DNA from 2 places in the Streptosporangium sandarakinum genome. Region 2 is predicted to be linked to the other one. Evidence: riboswitches for the same ligand, from Rfam matches in the RefSeq annotation. Region 2 holds a riboswitch; the other holds the start of a gene.

Region 1 (11,175 bases), 1.9 Mb from region 2:
GCAGCACCCGCAGCCGGGCGGCGTCGGCGACGTCGGGTACGGCCAGCGCCGCGAGGACCGCGTCGGCGGCCTGCCCCGCCTCGCCCTCCTGGAGGAAGAACTCCGCCAGCCGCTGAGCCGCCCGGGAGGCGATCTCCGGGTCCCCGGTGGCCAGTGCGGCGCGCAGCGCCTCCTCGGCCTCCTCGTCCCCCGTGGCCAGCCGGGCCAGAGCCATGTGCGCCAGCGGCACGTAGGCCGGGTTGCCGATGCCGAGGGCGGCCTGCCAGGCGGCCCGCGCCTGGTCCGGCAGTTCCTCGCGCTCGAAGCTGCGGGCGAGCAGGCAGGCGGCCTGGGCGGCGAACTCCGGGTGCCCGGTCGCCAGCGCGGTGCGCGCGGCCGACCGGGCGCCGGGCACGTCGCCGCGTTCTTCCAGCACCACCGCGAGCCCCACCGCCGCCTGGGCGCGGTCGGGATCGGCGGGGTCGGCGGCGAGCTCCGCGAAGATCGCCGCGGCGGCGTCCAGGTCGCCGTCCTCGGCCAGCCTGCGCGCCGTTTCCAAGGGACGCGTGTCCACCTCTGGCATGCGGGGTCCTCTCCGGGTGAGGGAAACGCCCCGAGCCTAACGACTCGGGGCGTCCCGCGTCCCGCGGACGGACGGTGCCGGCATCTCTTGTCGATCATTCCCCGAACGGCGCCGGGGCGACGGCGAGGAAGCCCCGGGCCGGCGCCGGGACCCCCTCGCTGTGTTCATTGCGACGCTGTGCGTCGCGGCTCGGGGGCTCAGACCCGGTGCCTTCCCTCGTCACTCCGCCGCTTCGCGGCTGCGTTCCTCAGTCCAGACACCGGCGCCCCCTCACGGGCTCATTGCGACGCTGCGCGTCGCGGCTCGGGGGCTCTTGCCCGGTGCCTTCCCTCGTCACTCCGCCGCTTCGCGGCTGCGTTCCTCAGTCCAGACACCGGCGCCCCCTCACGGTATTCATGGCGACGCTACGTGTCGCGGCTCGGGGGCTCTTGCCCGGTGCCTTCCCTCGTCACTCGCTCGCTTCGCTCGCTCACTCCTCGGTCCAGACACCGGCGCCCCCTCGCGGGTCAGTCCTCGTAGGCCGACAGCGGCGGGCAGGAGCACACGAGGTTGCGGTCGCCGTAGGCCTGGTCGATGCGGCGGACCGGCGACCAGTACTTGTCCTCGCGCAGCGACGGCAGCGGGTAGGCCGCCTCCACCCTGCCGTAGGGGTGGTTCCAGTCGTCGGTGACCAGGCAGTCGGCGGTGTGCGGGGCGTTGCGCAGCGGGTTGTCCTTCTTGTCGTACTCGCCGGAGGCGACCTTGGCGATCTCGCCGCGGATCGCGATCATGGCGTCGCAGAACCGGTCGAGCTCGGCCAGGTCCTCGCTCTCGGTGGGCTCGATCATCAGCGTGCCGGCCACCGGGAAGGACATCGTCGGCGCGTGGAAGCCGTAGTCGATGAGGCGCTTGGCCACGTCGTCCACGGTCACGCCGGTCTCCTTGGTGATCTGGCGCAGGTCGATGATGCACTCGTGTGCGACCAGCCCGCCGCGGCCGGTGTAGAGGACCGGGTAGTGCGGGGCCAGGCGGCGGGCGAGGTAGTTGGCCGACAGGATGGCCTGCTCGGTGGCCGCGCGGAGACCCTCGGCGCCCATCATCCGGATGTAGGCCCAGGAGATCGGCAGGATGCCCGCCGAGCCGTACGGCGCGGCCGAGACCGGGCCGACCGGCGAGCCGTCGCGCAGCGGGTGACCGGGGAGGTACTCGGCGAGGTGGGCGCGGACCGCGACGGGCCCGACGCCGGGGCCGCCGCCGCCGTGCGGGATGCAGAAGGTCTTGTGCAGGTTCAGGTGGGAGACGTCCGCCCCGAACTGCCCCGGCTTGGCCAGGCCGACCAGCGCGTTGAGGTTGGCGCCGTCGACGTAGACCTGGCCGCCGGCCTCGTGCACCAGCTCACAGATCCGGGTGATGCCCTCCTCGTAGACGCCGTGCGTGGACGGGTAGGTCACCATGATCGCGGCGAGCCGGTCGCGGTTCTTCTCGATCTTGGCGACGAGGTCGTCGAGGTCGACGTTGCCGTCGTCGTCGCAGGCGACCACGACGACCCGCATGCCGGCCATGACGGCGCTGGCGGCGTTGGTGCCGTGCGCGGAGGAGGGGATGAGGCAGACGTCGCGGCCGGACTCGCCGCGCGCCCGGTGGTAGGCGCGGATGGCGAGCAGGCCGGCGAACTCGCCCTGGGAGCCGGCGTTGGGCTGGATCGACACGGCGTCGTAGCCGGTGACCTCGGCCAGCCAGCCCTCCAGCTCCCCGACCAGCTGGGCGTAGCCGGCGCCCTGCTCGGCGGGGGCGTAGGGGTGCAGGCCGGCGAACTCCGGCCAGGTGATCGGCTCCATCTCGGTGGTCGCGTTGAGCTTCATGGTGCACGAGCCCAGCGGGATCATCGACCGGTCGAGCGCGATGTCCCTGTCCTGCAGCCTGCGCAGGTAGCGCAGCATGGCGGTCTCGGAGCGGTGGCTGTGGAAGACCGGGTGGGTCAGGAAGTCGCTCGTCCGGGTCAGGGCGGCGGGCAGCGCGTCGTGGGCGGAGGCGTCGAGGTCGGCCAGGACCGCGCCGCTGACGCCGAAGGCGGCCAGCACCTGCTCGATGTGCGGCAGCTCGGTCTTCTCGTCGCAGGAGACGCCGACGTGGTCGTCGTCGGCCAGCCGCAGGTTGATGCCGTTGTCCCGGGCCGCGGCGACGACCTCGGCGGCGCGGCCCGGCACGCGGGCCAGCACGGTGTCGAAGAAGGCGTCGTGGACGACCTCGACGCCGGCCTGGCGCAGGCCCTCGGCGAGCACGACGGCGTGGCGGTGGACGCGGCGGCCGATCCGGCGCAGCCCCTCGGGGCCGTGGTAGACGGCGTACATTCCGGCGATCACCGCGAGCAGCACCTGCGCGGTGCAGATGTTGCTGGTGGCCTTCTCGCGGCGGATGTGCTGCTCGCGGGTCTGCAGTGCGAGGCGGTGGGCGGGGCGGCCGTCGGCGTCCTGGGAGACGCCCACCAGGCGGCCGGGCATCTGCCGCTGCAGACCGTCGCGGACCGCCATGTAGGCGGCGTGCGGGCCGCCGAAGCCCATCGGCACGCCGAACCGCTGGGTGGAGCCGACCGCGATGTCGGCGCCCATCTCGCCGGGGGCGGTCAGCACGGTGAGGGCCAGCAGGTCGGCGGCGGCGACGACCTGGGCGCCGCGGGCGTGGGCGGCGTCGGCGATGGAGCGGAAGTCCCTGATCCGGCCGCTCGCGCCCGGGTACTGCACGAGCACGCCGAAGCAGTCGGGCAGCTCGGCGGTGAAGTCGCTCTCGACCAGCTCGATGCCGAGCGGCTCGGCGCGGGTGGCGAGCACGGCCTTGGTCTGCGGCAGGGCGTCGGCGTCGACGACGAACACGTTGGAGGGGGCCTTGCCGGCGCGGCGGGCCAGGGTCATCGCCTCGGCGACGGCGGTGGCCTCGTCGAGCAGGGAGGCGCCGGCGACGTCGAGGGCGGTCAGGTCGGTCACGACCGTCTGGAAGTTGAGCAGGGCCTCCAGGCGGCCCTGGGAGATCTCCGGCTGGTAGGGGGTGTAGGCGGTGTACCAGCCCGGGTTCTCCAGAAGGTTGCGGCGGATGACGGCCGGGGTGATCGTGTCGTGGTAACCCAGGCCGATCATCGAGGTGAGCACCGTGTTGCGGGAGGCGAGGGCCCGCAGCTCGGCGATGGCCTCCGGCTCGCTCGCGGCCGGCGGGAGATCGAGTCGGTCGGCGGTGCGGATCACCTCCGGCACGGCCACCGCGAGGAGGTCGGCGGCCGAGGCGAAGCCGACGGTCTCCAGCATGCGGGCCTGGTCGTCGTCGGCCGGGCCGATGTGGCGGGTGGAGAACGGCGGGGAGCTGAGCTCACCGAGCGGTGACAGGTCGGTCATGGAAAGCCTCCCGGGGCTGGTGGAGACCGGCGCTGAGCGCGGGCGTATGCCGGATCTCCCCCTCTGTCATCTCCACCTGAGAGCTTCACCTTCCCCGCCGGGGAGGGTTTTCACCGTCGGTGAGACACGCCTGGCGGGCGCACCTGCTTTCCAGAGTCGCCTCGTCCGTGCGGTACAGGGTGCCTGAGAGATTCCGGGGAGGGTTGCTCCTTCGGCGCCCCGGTCCAGCCGGGGACTCTCCCGCACGGCGTCTGCGGCCAGACCAACTTTACCCGGTCCGCCGGGCTCTGCGACGGCGGGCCAGTTCATCCGCGTGATGATCGCCTAAAGGGCTCTGGGACGCCTCCGCGCGCTCGCCTGGCAGATCGGCCAGGGAGCCCTCCACCTCCTGCCAGACGCGGCCCAGCGCGATGCCGAAGACGCCCTGGCCGCCCTGGAGGAGGTCGATGACCTCGTCGGGCGAGGTGCACTCGTAGACGCTGACCCCGTCGCTCATCAGGGTGATCTGGGCGAGGTCGCTGACCCCGCGGTCACGGAGGTGCTGTACGGCGATGCGGATCTGCTGGAGGGAGACGCCGGTGTCGAGGAGGCGTTTGACGACCTTGAGGACGAGGATGTCGCGGAAGCCGTACAGTCGCTGGGAGCCGGAACCCTGGGCGGCCCTGACGGTGGGCTCGACGAGCCCGGTGCGGGCCCAGTAGTCGAGCTGGCGGTAGGTGATGTCGGCGGCGGCGCAGGCGGTGGGGCCGCGGTAGCCGATGTCGGCGGGCGGGTTCACCGGTGCCCCGTCGAACAGCAGGCCCTCTTCACCCGCACGCTGGTGGGCCTTCCCGCGCCGTCCCGGGTCATCCTGATCGGCGTTTCTACCCTCGCCGCTGCTGACCGCCACGCGGACCTCCGGCTTTCTCTCATCCCGCGGCCTGATCTGGGGGTTTACGCGCGGCCCCGGGGTTCACTTGCACCGTAGGCTCGGGGCCAAGCCCAGTCAACGACCCCACCCGGCGCGTCGTGAAGCGTAAATGCACCGAAATACCTACCCCGCGCGGCCGAAGTCCTCGGGCGTGATTGTGTCAAGGAACTCCCTGAACTTCTCCACCTCGTCCTCCTGGTCGTCGGGGATGACCACCCCGGCCTCGGCGACCACGTCCTCGCTGGCGAAGATGCGGGCGCCGGTGCGCAGCGCGAGGGCGATCGAGTCCGACGGGCGGGCGCTGACCTCGGCCCCGTTGGAGAACACGAGATCGGCGAAGAAGATGCCGTCCCGGAGGGCGACGATGTTGACGGTGCTCAGCCGGACGCCCAGGGCGTCGAGCACGTCGCGGAAAAGGTCATGGGTGAGCGGCCGCGGCGGCGGCTCGTCGGCCTGGGCCATGGCGATCGCCGTGGCCTCGGTCATGCCGATCCAGATCGGCAGATAGCGCTCCCCATGTGCCTCCTTGAGCAGAACAATGGGCTGGTTGGAAGGCATCTCAACCCGAACGCCCACGACCTCCATCTGCAACACGGGCTGCTCCATCTTCGCTGGATTTCGACCGGTTCGTTCAACGTAACATCCGGGGGGCTACGGCCGTCCGGCCAGGGCTCACCGGCCCAGGGCCCCTCGAACGCCGGAACGCAGCAACGAGGCGTGTAATTCCAGCAGGAGCCCGGATATCTCCCCGGCCGTCTCGTCGGCCTTGGCGATCGCGCCGGGGCCCCGGCGGCGCAGCAGCGGCGCGATGGCCTGCTCCACCAGGCCGGCCTCGCGCTCGGCGGCGGCCTTGACCACCCGCAGGTGGCGGGCGCGCAGGCCGAAGGCGGCCAGGGCGCCGACGCTGCGGGCCACCGCCAGGGCCTCGGCGTCGTAGTGGCGGGCCACGGCCTCCACCAGGCCGAAGTCCTCCAGCTCGGTCAAAGCCTCCTCGGAGAGCGAGGCGGCGGCCAGCAGCTCCTGGCGGGTGAGGCGGACCTCCCTGACCGGCTCGTCGGGCAGGGCCCGGGGCGGGGCGACGGGCCGTTCCTCGCGGTCCGCCGCTTCCAGCCGGTCCTTGATCACGCGCAGCGGAAGATAGCGGTCACGCTGCTCGCTGAGGATGTAGCGGAGCCGCTCGACGTCGGCGTAGGTGAACTTGCGGTAGCCGGAGGGGCTGCGCTCCGGCTCGATCAGCCCCTCGCCCTCCAGGAAACGAATCTTGGAGATGCTGACGTCGGGGAACTCGCCCTGCAGCAGGGCGAGCACCTCCCCGATGCTCATGTGCGCACGAGCGGCCTGCGAGCTCATCATCCTCCAGAGGCGCCGCGGGTGAGGAAGACCAGCCGGAACTTGCCGATCTGCACCTCGTCCCCGCCGTAGAGCGGCACCTCCTCGATCCGCTCACGGTTGACGTAGGTGCCGTTCAGGCTGCCGACGTCACGGACGGTGAACATGCCGCCGCCGCGCCGGTAGAACTCCACATGGCGGCGCGAGACGGTGATGTCATCCAGGAAGATGTCGCTGTCGGGGTGACGCCCCACGGTGGTCAGATCGCTGTCCAGCAGGAAGCGGCTGCCGGCATTGGGGCCGCGCATGGCGACGAGCAGAGCGGAGCCCGGAGGCAACTGCTCGACGGCCTGCCGCTCGGCGAGGAGCGTCTCTCCGGTCTCCGCCTCGTACGCCTCGATCCCGGAGAGGGAGATGGTGGACGTGCTGTCTCCGGGTGACTCGTACTTGGTCAGCGGCGAACCGCATTGGGAGCAGAAACGGGCATCCTCAGGGTTGGCATGCCCGCACTGCGTGCAGTAGACGCTCGGCATCGATCGGCTCGGCCTCCTACCGCGAAGACGCGGCAACGGTGCTCAGGGATGCGCGCCTCGCTTCTTCGCTTCTCAAGTATTTTCTCTGACTGCGAATGCCGCAACATACACCAATGAGACGCAAAGATCAAGGCCGACGCTCGACCGCGGGTTCGGTCGGGACAAAGTTACCGCCGGGTGGCACTTCCGGTCCATGCCGCCGCGCTGGAGTGTCGCACTTCACTGTATTCATGGCGACGCTGCGCTGTGTTCACGGCGACGCTGCGCGTCGCGGCTCGGGGGCTCTTGCCCGGCGTCTTCCCTCGTCACTCCGTCGCTTCGCTCCTGCGTTCCTCAGTCCAGACACCGGCGCCCCCTCGCTGTGTTCATTGCGACGCTGGCGCGTCGCGGCTCGGGGGCTCTTGCCCGGTGCCTTCCCTCGTCACTCCGTCGCTTCGCTCCTAAGCTCCTCGGTCCAGACACCGGCGCCCCCTCACGGGATTCACGGCGACGCTGCGCGTCGCGGCTCGGGGGCTCTTGGTCCGGTGCCTTCCCTCGTCGTTCGCTCGCTCACTCCTCGGTCCAGACACCGGCGCCCCCTCGCGGGGCTCAGATGCCGGCGGCCTCCTCCACGACCCGGGCCCAGTGCTCCAGCATGCCCTGCGCCGTGTCGACGTCGTTGCCCTCGGCCCACAGGTGGGTGACGGCCTCGGCCGGATCGGGCAGCACCAGCGCCCAGGCTCCGTCGTCGGCGACGATCCGCACCCCGTCGGTGGTGTCGATGCGGTGGTGCTGGGCGGCCTCGATGACCGAGCGCATCACCACGCCCTTGGCGGCCCACGGCGTCGGCACCGTACGGCGCAGCAGCTTGGCCTCGGGGATCCTGGCGTCGATCTGGCTGAGCGACAGGCGGGTCCTGGCGACCAGACCGAGCAGACGCAGGAACGCGGCCAGGCCGTCCACGGTGGGGCCGAACTCCGGCACGACGAAGCCGCCCCGCCCGTCCGCCGCGAAGATCATCTCCTGGTTCCGGACGGCGCTCGTGAGCGCGTCGACCGCGGTGGCGGTCCACTCGACCTGTACGCCGTGGAAGCGGCAGACCTGCTCGGCCACCCGGGTGGTGGTGACCGGCAGCGCCACCCGGCCGGCGCACCGCTCGGCCGCCACCAGGTCCAGGACCACCAGCAGGGCGCGCTCCTCGCTGATCAGGTGGCCCAGCTCGTCCACCAGTGCGATCCGCTCCCCCACCGGGTCGAACCGCACCCCGAAGGCGGCCCGGGAGGAGCTGACGAGCTCCGACAGCCGCTGCAGGTCGCGGCGGCGCTCGGCGAGGGTCTCGGTGGGAGAGGCATCGTCCAGCCGGTTGTTGACGGTCAGCACCTCCACCCCGACCCGGCCGAGGAGGCTCGGCAGCACCAGCGCGGAGGTGCCGCCCGCGCAGTCCACGACGATCTTCATGTCGGCGTCGCGGACTCCCCGCATGTCCACGTGGCGCAGCAGCTCGTGGGTGTAGTCCTCGACCGTCCGGGGCGGGAAGCGCAGTTCGGCGATCTCTCCGGGGAAGGCCCGCCGGAACTCCTGGCGGGCGAAGACCCGGTCGAGCTTGCGCTGGGCCGCCTGCGACAGGTCGGCGCCGTGCTCGTCCATGAAGACGATGTCCACGCTCTGCGGGTCGCCGGGGGTGGTGCGCAGCGCGATGCCGCCGACCGCGTTCTCCCGGGCGGTGTGGAAGCGCGACACCGGCAGTGGGGTGGCCTCCAGGTCCAGCACGTTGATGGCGCTGGCGTTCAGCGCGCTGATCACCGCCCGCTTCAGCGCCCGCGCGGCGCGGGAGGAGTCGCGGGAGGTGACGACGGAGGCGCCCTTGCTGAGCGTGGTGGCGTAGGCGCTGGCCAGCCGTACGCACAGCTCGGGGGTGATCTCTACGTTGACCAGCCCGGAGACGCCGCGCGGACCGAAGAGGTCGCGCTGGCCGCGCGGCTCCCAGATGACGCTGGTGTTGACCACCGCGCCGGCCTCGATGGTCTTGAAGGGGTAGACCTTGACGCCGGAGGAGAGGTAGGCGCCGGCCTCGATGATGCACTCGTCGCCGACGACGGCGCCCTCCTCGATCCGGACGCCGGTCATCAGGTCGGTGTTCTTGCCGACGACGCAGCCGCGCATGTGGGTGCCGGGCCCGACGTAGACGTTGTCGCAGACCACCGCCCGGTGCAGGAAGGCGCCCTCGCGGACCACGGCGTTGCTGCCCAGCACGGTGTACTCGCGCAGTTCGGCCCCGGGTTCGACCTTGGCGTAGTCGCCGATGAACAGCGGGCCCTTGAGCACGGCGTCGGGGTCCACCGAGGCGCCCTCGGCCACCCAGACGCCGGGTGAGACCTCGAAGGCGTCGATGTCGAGCTTCACCCGGCCCGACAGGGCGTCGGCCTGGGCTTTGAGGTAGCTCTCGTGGGTGCCGACGTCCTCCCAGTAGCCGTCGGCGACGTAGCCGTACAGCGGGGCGCCGCGGGCCAGCAGCCGTGGGAAGACGTCCGCCGACCAGTCGACCGGCACGCCGGGGGCGATCTCGTCGAGGATCTCCGGCTCCATCACGTAGACGCCGGTGTTGACGGTGTCGGAGAAGACCTGGCCCCATGTGGGCTTCTCCAGGAACCGCTCGACCCGGCCGTGCTCGTCGACGATGACGATGCCGAACTCCAGGGGGTTGGGCACCCGTTTGAGGCCGATGGTGACCATGGCGCCGTTCTCGCGGTGGAAGTGCACCATGTCGGTCAGGTCGATGTCGGTGAGGGCGTCGCCGGAGATGACGAGGAACGGCTCGTCGCGGAGCTTGTCGGCGGCGTTCTTGACGCTGCCGGCGGTCCCGAGGGGCGTCTCCTCGGTGGCGTAGTGCAGGCTCATGCCGAGCTCGTCGCCGTCGCCGAAGTAGTTGCGCACCAGGACGGCCAGGAACTGCACGGTGACGACGGTCTCGGTGAACCCGTGCCGCCGCAGCAGCCGCAGCACGTGTTCCATGATCGGCCGGTTGATCACAGGGAGCAGGGGCTTGGGCTGGTTGGCGGTCATCGGCCGGAGCCGTGTCCCCTCCCCGCCCGCCATCACGACGGCCTTCATGAATCACCTCTTAAGGCGTTTTAAGGCGTTTGGCTCCTTTGACGAGCTGCCGCACCTGTACCCAATACAGCACTCCCGACCACCAGTACAGGCCCGTTCCCCAGATGGCCAGCGACCAGCCGACGATCCGGGCCGGATCGGCGTACCAGGAGTCGTGGTGGGCCAGGAACAGCAGGGGGAAGGCGTAGAGCAGGTTGGCGGTGGCGGCCTTGCCGAGGAAGTGCACCGGCAGCGCGGGGCCGTACCCGAGGCGGCGCAGGATGGGCGGGATGCCCAGCATCATGACGTCGCGCAGCGGGATCGCCAGCGCCAGCCACCAGGGGATGATGTCGCGCAGGGCCAGGCCGAGCAGGGTCGCCAGGATGTAGAGGCGGTCGGCCAGCGGATCCAGCAGGCGGCCGAGTCTGCTGGTCTGGTTCCACGCGCGGGCGATCTTGCCGTCCAGCCAGTCGGAGAAGCCGGCCAGCATCAGCAGCCCGACGGCCCAGCCGTCGGCCTTGGGGCCCAGCACCAGCCACAGAAAGACCGGCACACCCAGGAGCCTGGCCAGGCTGAGCGCGTTGGGGACCGTCCAGATACGGTCCTCGGTTTCCGATGCTTCCGGATTCACCGGTATGTCTCCCCTCCCGTACTTGATGCCGACCCTACCTGTGCGGGGCATGCGCGAACCGTATCCCTGTTACGGGTACGGCCCGCGGCCTCCCCCCTCCCTTCCGGCGGCGTCCCCGCCCGGCCCGCCCCGTACGGCGCCCGGTCCGACCGGGTCGCGCCGGTCCGGACGGCCCGGCCCCGGGAACGCCGAAACGCCGTGGTCCCGGGGGGACCACGGCGGCGCGGGGGTCTTCCGCACGCCCGCCGGGGACGGCGCGCGACGCGGACTCGGTCAGCGGCGGACCGGCCAGAAGCGGACCGGTCAGGAGAGGGGCCGTCAGGAGCGGCGCACCGCCGCGCGGGACGACCAGGCCCAGATCAGCACGGCCACGGCCAGGCCGAACAGCGCCAGCCCGCTGGGCACGTGCGTGCCGAGCATCTCCCAGCTGAAGTGCTGGCCCAGGCCGATCAGCAGCAGGCCCAGGCTGGCCAGCGCGGGCCAGCCGGCGCCCCGGCCGGGCCGCCAGACCAGCACGGCGGCGACGACCTGCAGCAGCGCGATCAGGTGCACCACCATCCCGGCCATGACGTGCGTCTCGGCCAGTGCCTCCCCTCCGCGTACGGCCTGGCCGGCGAACGAGGCCGCGACGATCAGGCCGGCCGCCTGGGCGGTGACCAGGACGCGCAGGCCGTACAACAGGCCGGCGGGGACGGGACGGCCGTCCGCCGTCGGCCGGGTGATGACCTCCTGCATGAGAGGTGTCCTTCCTCGGATGAACGATTCGGGACACATCGTGG
Region 2 (11,175 bases):
GGCGGCCCCGGCTCGCGGCGTGCTCCTGGCGGTCCTGGAGCCTGGCCAGGCGGCGGGTGGAGGGCAGGTCGTGCCGGCCGGAGACGAACTCCTGGAAGGCGATCTTCGCGCGGATGACCGGGTGCCGCCAGCGCTTCTCCCGGTGCACCGCCCTGGCCATCTTCCGGGGCCGGGGCCGCCGGGAGCCGGGCGCCATGAACCAGTGCGCCCACGGCGAGCCCGGACGGGCCAGCCGCACCGCCCCCACGATCAGCAGCGGCGGCAGGAACAGGCCGGCCAGACCGGTCCAGATCTTCCCCTTGAGGAGGGTGACCACGGCCAGCACGAGGTTCGCCACGATCGCGCCGGCGGTGAGCCACGCCCCGCGCGGCGTGCCGTCGGAGTCCTCCCAGCCCAGCGGGCGCAGGCCGGTGAGGAGCAGACCGGTTATCGCGATCGCGGTGAACACCGCGTCCACCGACGCCCGCCCCTCCTCCTCCCAGTAGACGTCGCGGAGGTGCAGGATCAGCGCGAACTCGTCCAGGATCAGGGCGGCCCCCACGCCGAAGACGGCGGCGGTCACGGCGTACCAGCCCTGGGAGATGCCCGAGACGACCAGCCCCGCCACCCCGCCCAGCAGGGTCAGCACCACGCCGAACACCACGTGGTGGATGTGCATGTCGCCGACGCTGACGTCGCCGAACCAGCCGATCTTCGCCCGGATCAGCCGGACGTTGATCCTGGTCAGCACGAACGCCACGATCAGCGCGACGAAGAAGCAGAACAGCGGCAGCCGTCCCGTGTCCAGGATCCTCTCGCGGAAGAAGTCGTCCATCGATTCATCAGACTATGCAAGGAATCTCCACGGTACGGCTGCCCCGCCGTACGGCCGGACGAAGGCGCACGTTTCCCCCGGCAAGGGATTTCGCTCGGCGGGCACGGCCGGTTAGGCTGGCCACGGCACCGATGAACCCGTGCGGGAGAGCGTCCTGACATCCAGACCAGGACCCCTGAAGGAGCAAGCCCTCCCCGCGAACCTCTCAAGGCAAAGGACCGTGCGGGTAGGTGATCTCTGGAAAGCAGGCCACGTGGCCTCGCCGAAGGTGAAAGTCCGGCAAAAACCGGGCGAAGCTCTCAGGCATCAATGACAGAGGGGGAGGATGCTCTCATCCGTCCCCTGCCTGAGGTGCGAACATGTCCCGACCCACGCCGCTGCGCGGCGTCCACGAGGCTCTCGGCGCCACCCTGACCGACTTCGCGGGCTGGCTGATGCCGCTGCGCTACGGCAGCGAGTCCGCCGAGCACAACGCGGTCCGCCAGGCGGCGGGCCTGTTCGACCTCTCCCACATGGGCGAGATCTTCGTGACCGGCCCGCAGGCCGGTGAGGCCCTCGACTACGCGCTGGTCGGCCACCTGTCGGCGCTGGAGCCGGGCCGCGCCCGCTACACCATGATCGTCGACCCGGACGGCGGCGTGCTGGACGACCTGATCGTCTACCGCCTGACCGCCGACGAGTTCATGGTCGTCGCCAACGCGTCCAACTACCCCCGGGTCGCCGCCGAGCTGACCGGCCGGGCCAAGGACTTCGACGCCGCGGTGGACGACCGCTCCGAGCAGTACGCGCTGGTCGCGGTGCAGGGCCCGAACTCGCGCGCCATCCTCGGCGGGCTCACCGACGCCGACCTCGACGGCCTGAAGTACTACGCCGGCCTGCCCGCGACCGTCGCCGGGATCCAGGTCCTCATCGCCCGCACCGGCTACACCGGTGAGGACGGCTTCGAGCTGTTCGCCGCCGCCGGTGACGCCGAGCCGCTGTGGGCGGCGCTGACCGAGGCGGGCGGTCCGCACGGTCTGGTCCCGGCGGGTCTGTCCGCCCGCGACACGCTCCGCCTGGAGGCGGGCATGCCGCTGTACGGCAACGAGCTGACCGCCGGGCTGACCCCGTTCGACGCCGGGCTCGGCCGTGTGGTGAGGTTTGACAAACCGGGCGACTTCGTCGGCCGGGCCGCCCTGGAGCCTCTCAGGGACGTCCCGCCCGCGCGCCGCCTGGTCGGACTGATCGCGACCGGCCGCAGGGTGCCCCGCCACGGCTACCCGGTGGTCGTCGCCGACGACGGCACCGTCGTCGGCGAGGTGACCAGCGGAGCCCCGTCCCAGACCCTCGGCCGGCCCATCGCCATGGCCTACGTGGACAGTGACCGCTCCGAGGGTCTGGCCGTGAGCATCCGGGGTACCCATGAAGCGGTCGAGGTCGTCGACCTGCCTTTCTACAGGAGGAAAAAGTGAGCAGCATTCCCGGTGACCTGCAGTACACCAAGGAGCACGAGTGGGTCGCGGGCATCGACGACGGCCTGACCCTCACCGTGGGCGTCACGGCCTACGCCGCCGAGGCCCTCGGTGACGTGGTCTACGTGCAGGTCCCTGAGGTCGGCTCCACCGTCGCCGCGGGCGACGCGGTCGGCGAGGTCGAGTCGACCAAGTCGGTGAGCGACATCTTCGCCCCGGTGGGCGGCGAGATCACCGAGATCAACGAGTCGGTCGTGGACGACCCGTCGCTGGTCAACAGCGACCCCTACGGCGAAGGCTGGCTCTTCCGCATCCGCATGGAGGGCGAGCCCGAGGACCTCCTGTCCGCCGAGGAGTACGGCGTGCTCACCTCCGGTGAGTCCTGACCTCCTCTCACCAGAGCCGTGACCACGCGGGCCGCGGGGCGCGCGTGGTCACGGCGACGCAAGCAAGGACCAGATCAATGGCGATCAGCGTCTTCGATCTCTTCAAGATCGGTATCGGCCCGTCCAGTTCGCACACCGGCGGCCCGATGGCCGCGGCGCACAGGTTCGCCCGCGGCCTCGCCCAGGACGGACTGCTGGAGAAGACCGCGCGGGTCGAGGCGATCCTGTACGGCTCGCTCGGGCTGACCGGCAAGGGCCACGGCAGCGACAAGGCCGTCCTGCTCGGCCTGTCGGGCGAGAAGCCCGAGCTGGTGGACGTCGACACCGTCGACGAGCGGCTGGCCGCCATGCGCGAGAGCGGGACCGTCCGGCTGTACGGCTCGCACGAGATCCCCTTCGTGGTCGGTGAGGACCTCGTCTTCGAGCGGAAGATCTCGCTGCCGCACCACCCCAACGGCATGCGCTTCACCGCCTTCTCCGAGGCGGGCGACACTCTCCGCGAGAAGGTCTACTACTCGGTGGGCGGCGGGTTCGTGGTGGACGAGAACGCCACCGGCGCCGACCGGATCAAGCCGGACGACACCGCGGTGCCGTACCCCTTCACGACCGGCGCCGAGCTGCTGGCGCACTGCGCCGAGACCGGCCTGTCGATCTCCGGGCTGATGATGGAGAACGAGAAGGCGTTCGGCCGCTCCGCGCAGGAGATCCGCGACGGCCTGCTGAACCTGTGGCGGGTCATGGGCGAGTGCGTGCGGCGCGGCATCGACAAGGAGGGCGTGCTGCCCGGCGGGCTGAAGGTCCGCCGCCGGGCCCACCAGCTCCACCGGCGGCTCAGCGGCGAGTCGCCCGAGCGGGACCCGCTGCAGGCGATGGACTGGGTCTCGCTGTACGCGCTGGCGGTGAACGAGGAGAACGCGGCCGGCGGCCGGATCGTCACCGCCCCGACGAACGGCGCCGCGGGCATCATCCCGGCCGTGCTCACCTACTACCACCGGTTCACGCCGACGCCCGGCGAGGACGGCGTGGTGCGCTTCCTGCTCACCGCCGGGGCGATCGGCGTGCTGTTCAAGGAGAACGCCTCCATCTCCGGCGCCGAGGTCGGCTGCCAGGGCGAGGTCGGCTCGGCCTGCTCGATGGCCGCGGCCGGGCTCACCGAGGCACTGGGCGGCACCCCGGAGCAGGTGGAGAACGCCGCCGAGATCGGCATCGAGCACAACCTCGGCCTGACCTGCGATCCGATCGGCGGGCTGGTGCAGATCCCGTGCATCGAGCGCAACGCGGTGGCCTCGATCAAGGCGATCACCGCCGCCCGGATCGCGCTGCGCGGCGACGGCCGGCACTTCGTCTCGCTGGACAAGGCGATCAAGACGATGCGCGACACCGGCCGGGACATGCTCGACAAGTACAAGGAGACCAGCCGCGGCGGGCTCGCGGTGAACGTCATCGAGTGCTGACCCGCCACCGGGCCCGGCAGGGGTCTCCCCCGCCGGGCCCGGTCCGGTCGCCGGGACGGCACGGCGGACGGGCCTTCCCGCCGGATTCGATCCGGTGGCCGGGGCGGCACGGCGGACGGGTCTCCCCCCGCCGGTTTCGGCCTGAGTTCCCCGCTCTCCGGACCGGGTTTCCCGCCCTCCGGACCGGCCGCCGCGCGGGGACGTCTCCGGCGCGAGACCACCGAATCGGCATAAAAGCCACCTTCTCGCACCTGATCTTCGCCGCGCGGCCTATGCTGGTTGGCTCGTCGCGGAGGTCCCGGCCGCAGGGGCCTCCCGCCCCAGACGAACCCGGGAGGTCGGAAGGTGTCAGCGGGAGTACGTCCGGACCGCCGTTCCCCGCGCATCCTCCGCTTCCTCGGCGCCCACCGGATATTCCTGGCCGCGCTGCTGGCCGGGGGCGCGCTGCGGGCCCTGGCCGTGCTCGGCTACCGCCCGGCCCTGTGGTTCTGGGCCGACTCCTTCGTCTACCTCAACGGCGGCCTCGACCCGCGGCCCATGGAGTCGCGGCCCGCGGGATACTCGCTGTTCCTGTGGCTGCTGCACCCGCTGTCCAGCGTGCCGGCCGTCGTCGTGGTCCAGCACCTGCTGGGCCTGGCCACGGCGGCCTGCGTCTACCTCGTGCTGCGCCGGCAGGGCGGCCTGCCCGGCTGGGGCGCCACGCTCGCCGCCCTGCCGGTCCTGCTGGACGTCCACCAGGTCCAGCTCGAACACCTCGTCATGGCCGACTCCCTGATGGAGTTCCTCGCGGTGCTGGCCGTCACGCTGCTGATGCGGCGGGAGCGGCCGGGCGTCCGGGCCGGTCTGCTCGCCGGGCTGCTGCTGGCCGCGGCGACCGCCACCCGGACGATCGGCCTGCCGCTGACCGCCGTCGTCCTCGTCTGCCTGGTGATCCGCCGGGCCGGCTGGCGGGCGGTCACCGCCACCGCCGTGGCCGCCGCGCTGGGCCTCGGCGCCTACGCCGCCTGGTTCCGCTCCGAGTACGGCACCTACGGGATGACCCGGGGCAACGCCTTCCTGTACGCGCGCACGCTCACCTTCGCCGACTGCGCGAAGATCAGGCCGGCCGGCCCGGAGGCCGCCCTGTGCCCCGACGAGCCGGTCAGCGAGCGCAAGGCCCCGCCGGTCTACATCTGGGACGGTTCCTCCCCGCTGAACAAGGTCAAGGGGAGCTGGGCCGAGCGCGACCGGCTCGCCGGCGACTTCGCCGCCCAGGCCATCAGGGCACAGCCCCTCGACTTCCTGCGCACCGGCCTGACCGACGTGGTCCACATCTTCGACTGGAACCGCCGCGTCTACCCCACCCCCGGCCCGCAGAGCGCCTACGTCTTCCCGGAGACGGCCAGGCCCTTCCCCAAGGGGACCGCCTCCCAGGGCCGGACGGCCGAGGAGATCACCGTCGCCTACCAGGGCGCCTCCGGCCGGCCCGTGCTGGCCGAGCCGTACGCCGGGCTGCTCCGCGACTACCAGCTGTACGGCTACCTGCGCGGCCCGTTCATCGCCGTGATCATACTGATCGGCCTGGCCGGCGTCCTGGCGCGCATCCGGCGGCTCGGCGGCGCCGTGCTGCTGCCGTGGGCGGCCGGCGCGACGCTGCTGGCGCTGCCGCCGTTCATCGCGGCCTTCGACCACCGGTACGTGGTGCCCGCGCTGCCGTTCGCCTGCCTGGCGGCCGGGCTGGCCTTCTCCCGGGCCTCCCGGGAGGCCCGGGACGCGTCCGGCCCGGCGGTCCCGACGGCCGGGTTGAGCGACCTGCTCGTGCATCCGCTCCCGCCCGCGGCGGCGGGGTCGCCCATGACGGCCGGCGCGTTCCCCGGTGCCTTCCCCGGCGCCTTCCCCGGTGCCTTCCCGGATGCGGGTGACCGGGACCCGTGGACGGACCGGCCGGCGGCGCCCGCCGCCCCGGCCGGGTCCCGGGCCGGAGGGTCAGCGCCGTCCGACGTGCAGCCGGACGACCGCCCCGAGATCGTCGTCGCCGACCGTCCGGCGCACCTTGCCGACCGCGTCGCGGTTCAGCCGCGCGACGAGCTTCGCGAGATCCGACGACGGCCCGCAGGTCACCGAGATCCGCAGCCGGTCGCATTTGACCCACCGGACGCGGATCCGGCTGAGCCCTTCGATTTCTTTAAGCGCAACCCCCAGCATGGCGGTCGCGCTGCCGCTCCGGCTCCCCCATCGTCCCAGCCCCACGGCCCGGATCAGCCAGCGGATCGACAGCAGCGCCAGCGCCGTCAGTAGCAGTGCGGCCGCCCACCCCGCCCACGGGTGCTCGGCCGCGTGGGCGGGCAGCCCGCGGGGCAGCAGGCGCTCCCCACGCGGCCAGGGGAGCCTGCCCTCCCCGCGCAGGAAGCCGTAGAGGCCGGCCACGGCCAGCGCCAGCCCGACGACGGCGAGCCCGACGCGGTTTCCCCGGTACGGCCTCATCCGCGACCCCCGTCCATCCGTCTCCCCCGTCCGCCGGCCATCTAGAGCCTCCGCCTGCGGAGCCGTACCACGATCTCCCCCTCGGAGATCGCGCCCAGGCCCGCCAGCCGGTCGCCCACCACCGTGCCGACCTGGCGGAGCAGGGGGCCGGTCCGCTCGGCGCCGCTGATGACCGTGATCTCGATGTCCCGCGCGCCGAGGCGCACCCGCGCGCCGGTCACCTCGTCCACCGACTCGGCCGCCGCCCGGAGCGTACGGCGCAGCGCGCTCCTGGTCAGGCCGATGTACAGCCGCGGGTCGGAGGTCTCCAGCGGCACCAGCCGGGTGCGTCCCGGCAGCAGCGCGAGGGTGAGCAGCGCGGCGCCGGCCACGATCGCGCCCAGCGAGACGAGGATCACGGCGGGGTCCGACCAGGCGGCGGCGCCGGGCCCGACGGCGATCCTCCGGTACGGCACCCGCCCCAGCGGGTGGTCCGTCACCATCCCGACCGTCACCCCGGCGGCGGCCGACAGCGCGGTGGACGTCATCAGGGCGACCACCACGCCGGCCGGGCTCCTGGCCGGGCGGAACAGCCGTACAGCCCGGCGGCGGGCGGCGTGCTGCTGCTCCTCGGCCGTCGTCCCCCCGACCCCCGCGGTCTCCTGAAGGCTACTCGTCACGCCCCCAGGCTTAACCGGCCGGAGGCCCTCGCGCGGGCCGCGACCTGCCATTTTCATGATCTTGGGATCGCCCTGGCGGGAGACTTTACCGCCGCCCAGTGAACATGAATACTACTCACGTTCGGTGTAGCCGGGTTATCCTGCGGTCATGGACGACCGTCAGCGCTACGACCGGGCCACCGCGCACCTGGACCCCCCGTTCGCCGTCCTCGACCTGGCGGCCATGCGCTCCAACGCGGAGAGCATGGTCCGGCGGGCCGGCGGCAAGCCGATCAGGGTCGCCAGCAAGTCGATCCGCTCCCGCCCCGTCCTCGAACGGATCCTCGCCATGGACGGCTTCGCCGGCATCATGGCCTTCACCCTGCCCGAGGCCCTCTGGCTCGTCTCCACCGGGCTGCGTGACGTGCTCGTGGCCTACCCCACCGCCGACCGCGCCGCGCTCGCCGAACTGGCCGCCGACGGCCGCGCGGCCCGGGAGATCACGATCATGGTCGACCACCCCGACCACCTGGACCTCGTCGAGTCGGCCGTGGCCGGCGTCCGCGACCGCCACGAGATCCGGGTCTGCCTGGACATCGACGCGGGGTTCGTCGCGCTCGGCGGCCGGCTCCGGGTCGGCGCCCGCCGCTCCGCCGTACGCGAGGCCGACCAGGCCGCCGACCTGGCCGCCGACATCGCCAAGCGGACCGGCTTCCGCCTCGTCGGGCTGATGGCCTACGAGGCCCAGATCGCCGGGGTCGGCGACGCCGCGCCGGGCAGCCCCGCCCGCACCCGGGCGATCCGGTGGATGCAGGCCAGGTCGCGGCGCGAGCTCGTCTCCCGCCGGGGCCGCATCGTCCACGCCGTCCGCCAGGTCGCCGACCTGGAGTTCGTCAACGGCGGCGGCACCGGCAGCATCGAGAAGACCGCCCGCGAGAAGGCCGTCACCGAGATCGCCGCCGGATCCGGCTTCTTCCATCCCCGCCTGTTCGACTTCTACCGCGGCTTCACCGGCCGGCCCGCCGCGCTGTTCGCCCTCTCGGTCGTCCGCCGCCCCGCCCCCGGCGTCGTCACCGTCCTCGGCGGCGGCTACCACGCCTCCGGCGCCCCCGGCCCGGACCGCCTCCCCCAGCCGTATCTCCCCTGCGGGCTGCGCTACGACCCCGACGAGGGCGCCGGGGAGGTCCAGACGCCCCTCCTCGGCCAGGCGGCCGAGGACCTGCGCGTCGGCGACCGCGTCTGGTTCCGCCACGCCAAGGCCGGCGAGCTGTCCGAACGCTTCGCGCGCCTGTACCTCGTCGACGGCGAGAAGATCGTGGAGGAGGCGCCCACCTACCGCGGCGAGGGCCGGACCTTCCTCTGAGACCGGACCCGCGGCCTTCGCGGCGCGGTCCGCGAACCTTCCCGGACCGCGCCGTGAGCCTTCCCGCGCGGCCCGGACGGCGAGCCCGTGGAGCGCCGACCGGCCGCGCCCCGGGCCGGGCCGGGTCAGCGGGCCGGGCCGGGTCAGCGGGCCGGGCCGGGCCGGGTCGCCGGCGCCGGCCGTACGGTCCGCCGGGTCAGCGGCGGCGACGCCGCCAGAGCAGGACCGCCGCACTGACCGCGAGCACCGCCCCCACACCCACCAGGATCGGCCCGAGCTCCGGCTGCTCCCCGGCCCAGAGGTCCTCCGACTCCTCCCCCGGCCGCACCGGCCGCGGGTTGAGCCCGACCGCCTCACCGACCCGCTCGCCCACCGAGACCAGGAACCTCCTGGCGTCCGACTCGGCCTTGGCGACCGTCCGGCGCGCGACGTTCTTCGGGCTCACCCGATCGGCGATGGCATCCACCGTCTGGGCCAACTCGGCACGGGTCCGCGCGATCCGCCGTTCCAGCTCCATGGGATCGGTGTCCGCCATGGCTCTCCTCTCATCGCCCTTGACATCGATCAGTCTGTCAGGTCCGTCCCCCCGACGACACTTCGGGCCGACCGGTAAGTTGACCCGGGAACGATTCCACGGAGGGACACAATGAAACTCGAGCCCGGCGACGCCGCCCCGGACTTCGCCCTTCCCGCCGCCGACGGCACGACCGTCTCCCTGGAGGGGCTGCGCGGCAGGCGGGTGATCCTGTACTTCTATCCCGCCGCGATGACCCCGGGCTGCACCAAGCAGGCCTGCGACTTCCGCGACAGCCTCGACTCGCTGGCCGCCGCCGGCTTCGCCGTACTCGGTGTGTCGAAGGACTCCCCCGCCAGGCTGGCGAAGTTCGCCGAGCGCGACGCGCTGACCTTCCCGCTGCTGTCGGACCCGCAACTGGAGGTCCACAAGGCGTACGGCGCGCACGGCGAGAAGACGATGTACGGCAGGACCACCGTCGGGGTGCTGCGCTCCACCTTCGTCATCGACGCCGACGGCAAAATCGAAAAGGCCCTCTACAACGTGAAGGCGACCGGCCACGTGGCCCGTCTCCGCCGCGAGCTGGGCGTCGACCAGTAGCCCTTCCCCTTTTACAGCCATTCGAGCGCACCCCGGGGATTGTCGGTCGCACCGCCCGTCCCCGGGGCGTGCCCATCGAATATGAATACGCCCCCGAAATGCCGGCCGAGGCGGCGGCGAAATCCCTCGGCGTCACCGAGGTCCCCCGCCGCCTGGGCGTGACCGTCGCCGGAGGCGACCACGCCCACATCAGCCGCCGGCCGAAACGCTTCGGGATCGACGCGTCCCATTTCCTCGGCCAGGCTCACCACGGGGAGGCCGCTCGTCCCGGCGTCTGTCACCGGGCCGGATCCTCCGCGTGCTCCCACCCGGCTCCCACCGGATCAAGCCCCCGTGCTGCGCCGGGCACCGCGGGAAGTGGGCGCGCCCTACCGGTGCGAGGGCTGTAAGATCGGGGGAGCCTGGCCGGGCCGGGCCCTGACCCCGCACGTCGGCCACATCAACGGCGACCGGCTCGACAACAGAATAAAAAACTTGCGATTTCTCTGCCCGAACCGCCATTCTCAGACAGGGAATCTCGCAGGAAAAAGCAGGGGCCGTAGCCCAACGGTAGAGGCGGCAGTCTTAGGAACTGTACAGAGCGGGTTCGAATCCCGTCGGCCCCACAAAGAATGGAAAGCGATTCGGCGGTCCTCAGGTCCGTGGATCCCGCCGTGACCGTCTCACCGCAGGACGCGTTCTTCATCGAGCACCCCCGGAGGAAGAAGGGCGCGAGGTCGCGGTCCGCGGCCATCCGTGAGGCGCCGCGACCGCCGCGTGAGGCGACCCTCGGGGAGGAGCGCGCCGCCGCCCCTCCCGAACACCTCCCCGCACTCCGCCCGCCGCGCCGTACCGCGCCGGGTGGGGCCGGTCGGCGATGGGCCCCATCCGTACCCGCCGAAACCCGGCCGTGAATGACGGGTGGGGCCGTGAACAGGATCTCCGCGCGGTGATCACTCTTGTCACCAAATCGTGAAAATTCATCTTTTGACCGAAATATTGACGGCGATCTTACGGCAGGGTCAAATCCTCTCAGCCCCAGTGCTACCGACGAGTCCCTCCCCTCCGCCGTTCACCTCGCCAGGCGCGCAGCGTGCGTGGACGCGCTCCGGGACTCGCCACCACGCACCACGGCGGACCACGGACACCCCTCCGAAAAGATCCCGTGGCCGCCGCTCAGCAAAGGAGCACCCGCGTGAAACGCTCTGTCGCGTTTGCGCTCGTTGCCTCGGCGTCAAGCCTCGCCGTGGCACTGTCCGCCCCGTCCGCCGGAGCCGTCGGGCTGACCGCCCAGGCTCCGCCGGCCGCCTCCCCCGACACTCCCGCCCAGGCCGCCGACCGCCTGGTGGAGTCCGAACCGGCGATCCTGCGGGCTTCTCCCAAGGACCGCTTCCTGCGCCACAGCGCTCTCGCCACCAAGGACGGGCTCAACTACATCGCCTACGAGCGCACCTACGCCGGCCTGCCGGTCTACGGCGGTGACTTCGTCGTCGTGACGAACGCCACCGGCGGT

What was found. A riboswitch is a leader RNA that binds a small molecule or an ion and turns the genes downstream of it on or off. The one in region 2 is predicted to bind glycine.
Region 1: it holds a riboswitch for glycine, as region 2 does, so the genes downstream of both, gcvP (aminomethyl-transferring glycine dehydrogenase) here and gcvT (glycine cleavage system aminomethyltransferase GcvT) in region 2, are expected to answer to the same signal.

What each region holds. Positions count from the first base shown of each region.
Region 1 covers NZ_CP192034.1:3,644,469-3,655,643, reverse strand. Annotated here, with positions in the region: gene ACQP10_RS16780 (hypothetical protein) at 1-562, opposite strand, end outside; gene gcvP (aminomethyl-transferring glycine dehydrogenase) at 1,069-3,924, opposite strand; glycine riboswitch at 4,085-4,177, opposite strand; gene ACQP10_RS16770 (MerR family transcriptional regulator) at 4,193-4,813, opposite strand; gene ACQP10_RS16765 (bifunctional nuclease family protein) at 4,958-5,428, opposite strand; gene ftsR (transcriptional regulator FtsR) at 5,507-6,157, opposite strand; gene ACQP10_RS16755 (FHA domain-containing protein) at 6,184-6,696, opposite strand; gene ACQP10_RS16750 (sugar phosphate nucleotidyltransferase) at 7,285-9,786, opposite strand; gene ACQP10_RS16745 (CDP-alcohol phosphatidyltransferase family protein) at 9,797-10,396, opposite strand; gene ACQP10_RS16740 (hypothetical protein) at 10,715-11,131, opposite strand.
Region 2 covers NZ_CP192034.1:1,702,856-1,714,030, reverse strand. Annotated here, with positions in the region: gene ACQP10_RS08125 (hypothetical protein) at 1-814, opposite strand, end outside; glycine riboswitch at 947-1,045, shown strand; glycine riboswitch at 1,046-1,140, shown strand; gene gcvT (glycine cleavage system aminomethyltransferase GcvT) at 1,174-2,265, shown strand; gene gcvH (glycine cleavage system protein GcvH) at 2,262-2,651, shown strand; gene ACQP10_RS08110 (L-serine ammonia-lyase) at 2,729-4,105, shown strand; gene ACQP10_RS08105 (glycosyltransferase 87 family protein) at 4,451-6,382, shown strand; gene ACQP10_RS08100 (DUF6286 domain-containing protein) at 6,610-7,227, opposite strand; gene ACQP10_RS08095 (amino acid deaminase/aldolase) at 7,376-8,569, shown strand; gene ACQP10_RS08090 (DUF3618 domain-containing protein) at 8,766-9,104, opposite strand; gene bcp (thioredoxin-dependent thiol peroxidase) at 9,216-9,683, shown strand; gene ACQP10_RS08080 (hypothetical protein) at 9,695-9,931, opposite strand; partial or broken gene ACQP10_RS08075 (HNH endonuclease) at 10,017-10,166, shown strand; tRNA gene ACQP10_RS08070 (tRNA-Leu) at 10,216-10,288, shown strand; gene ACQP10_RS08065 (M4 family metallopeptidase) at 10,909-11,175, shown strand, end outside.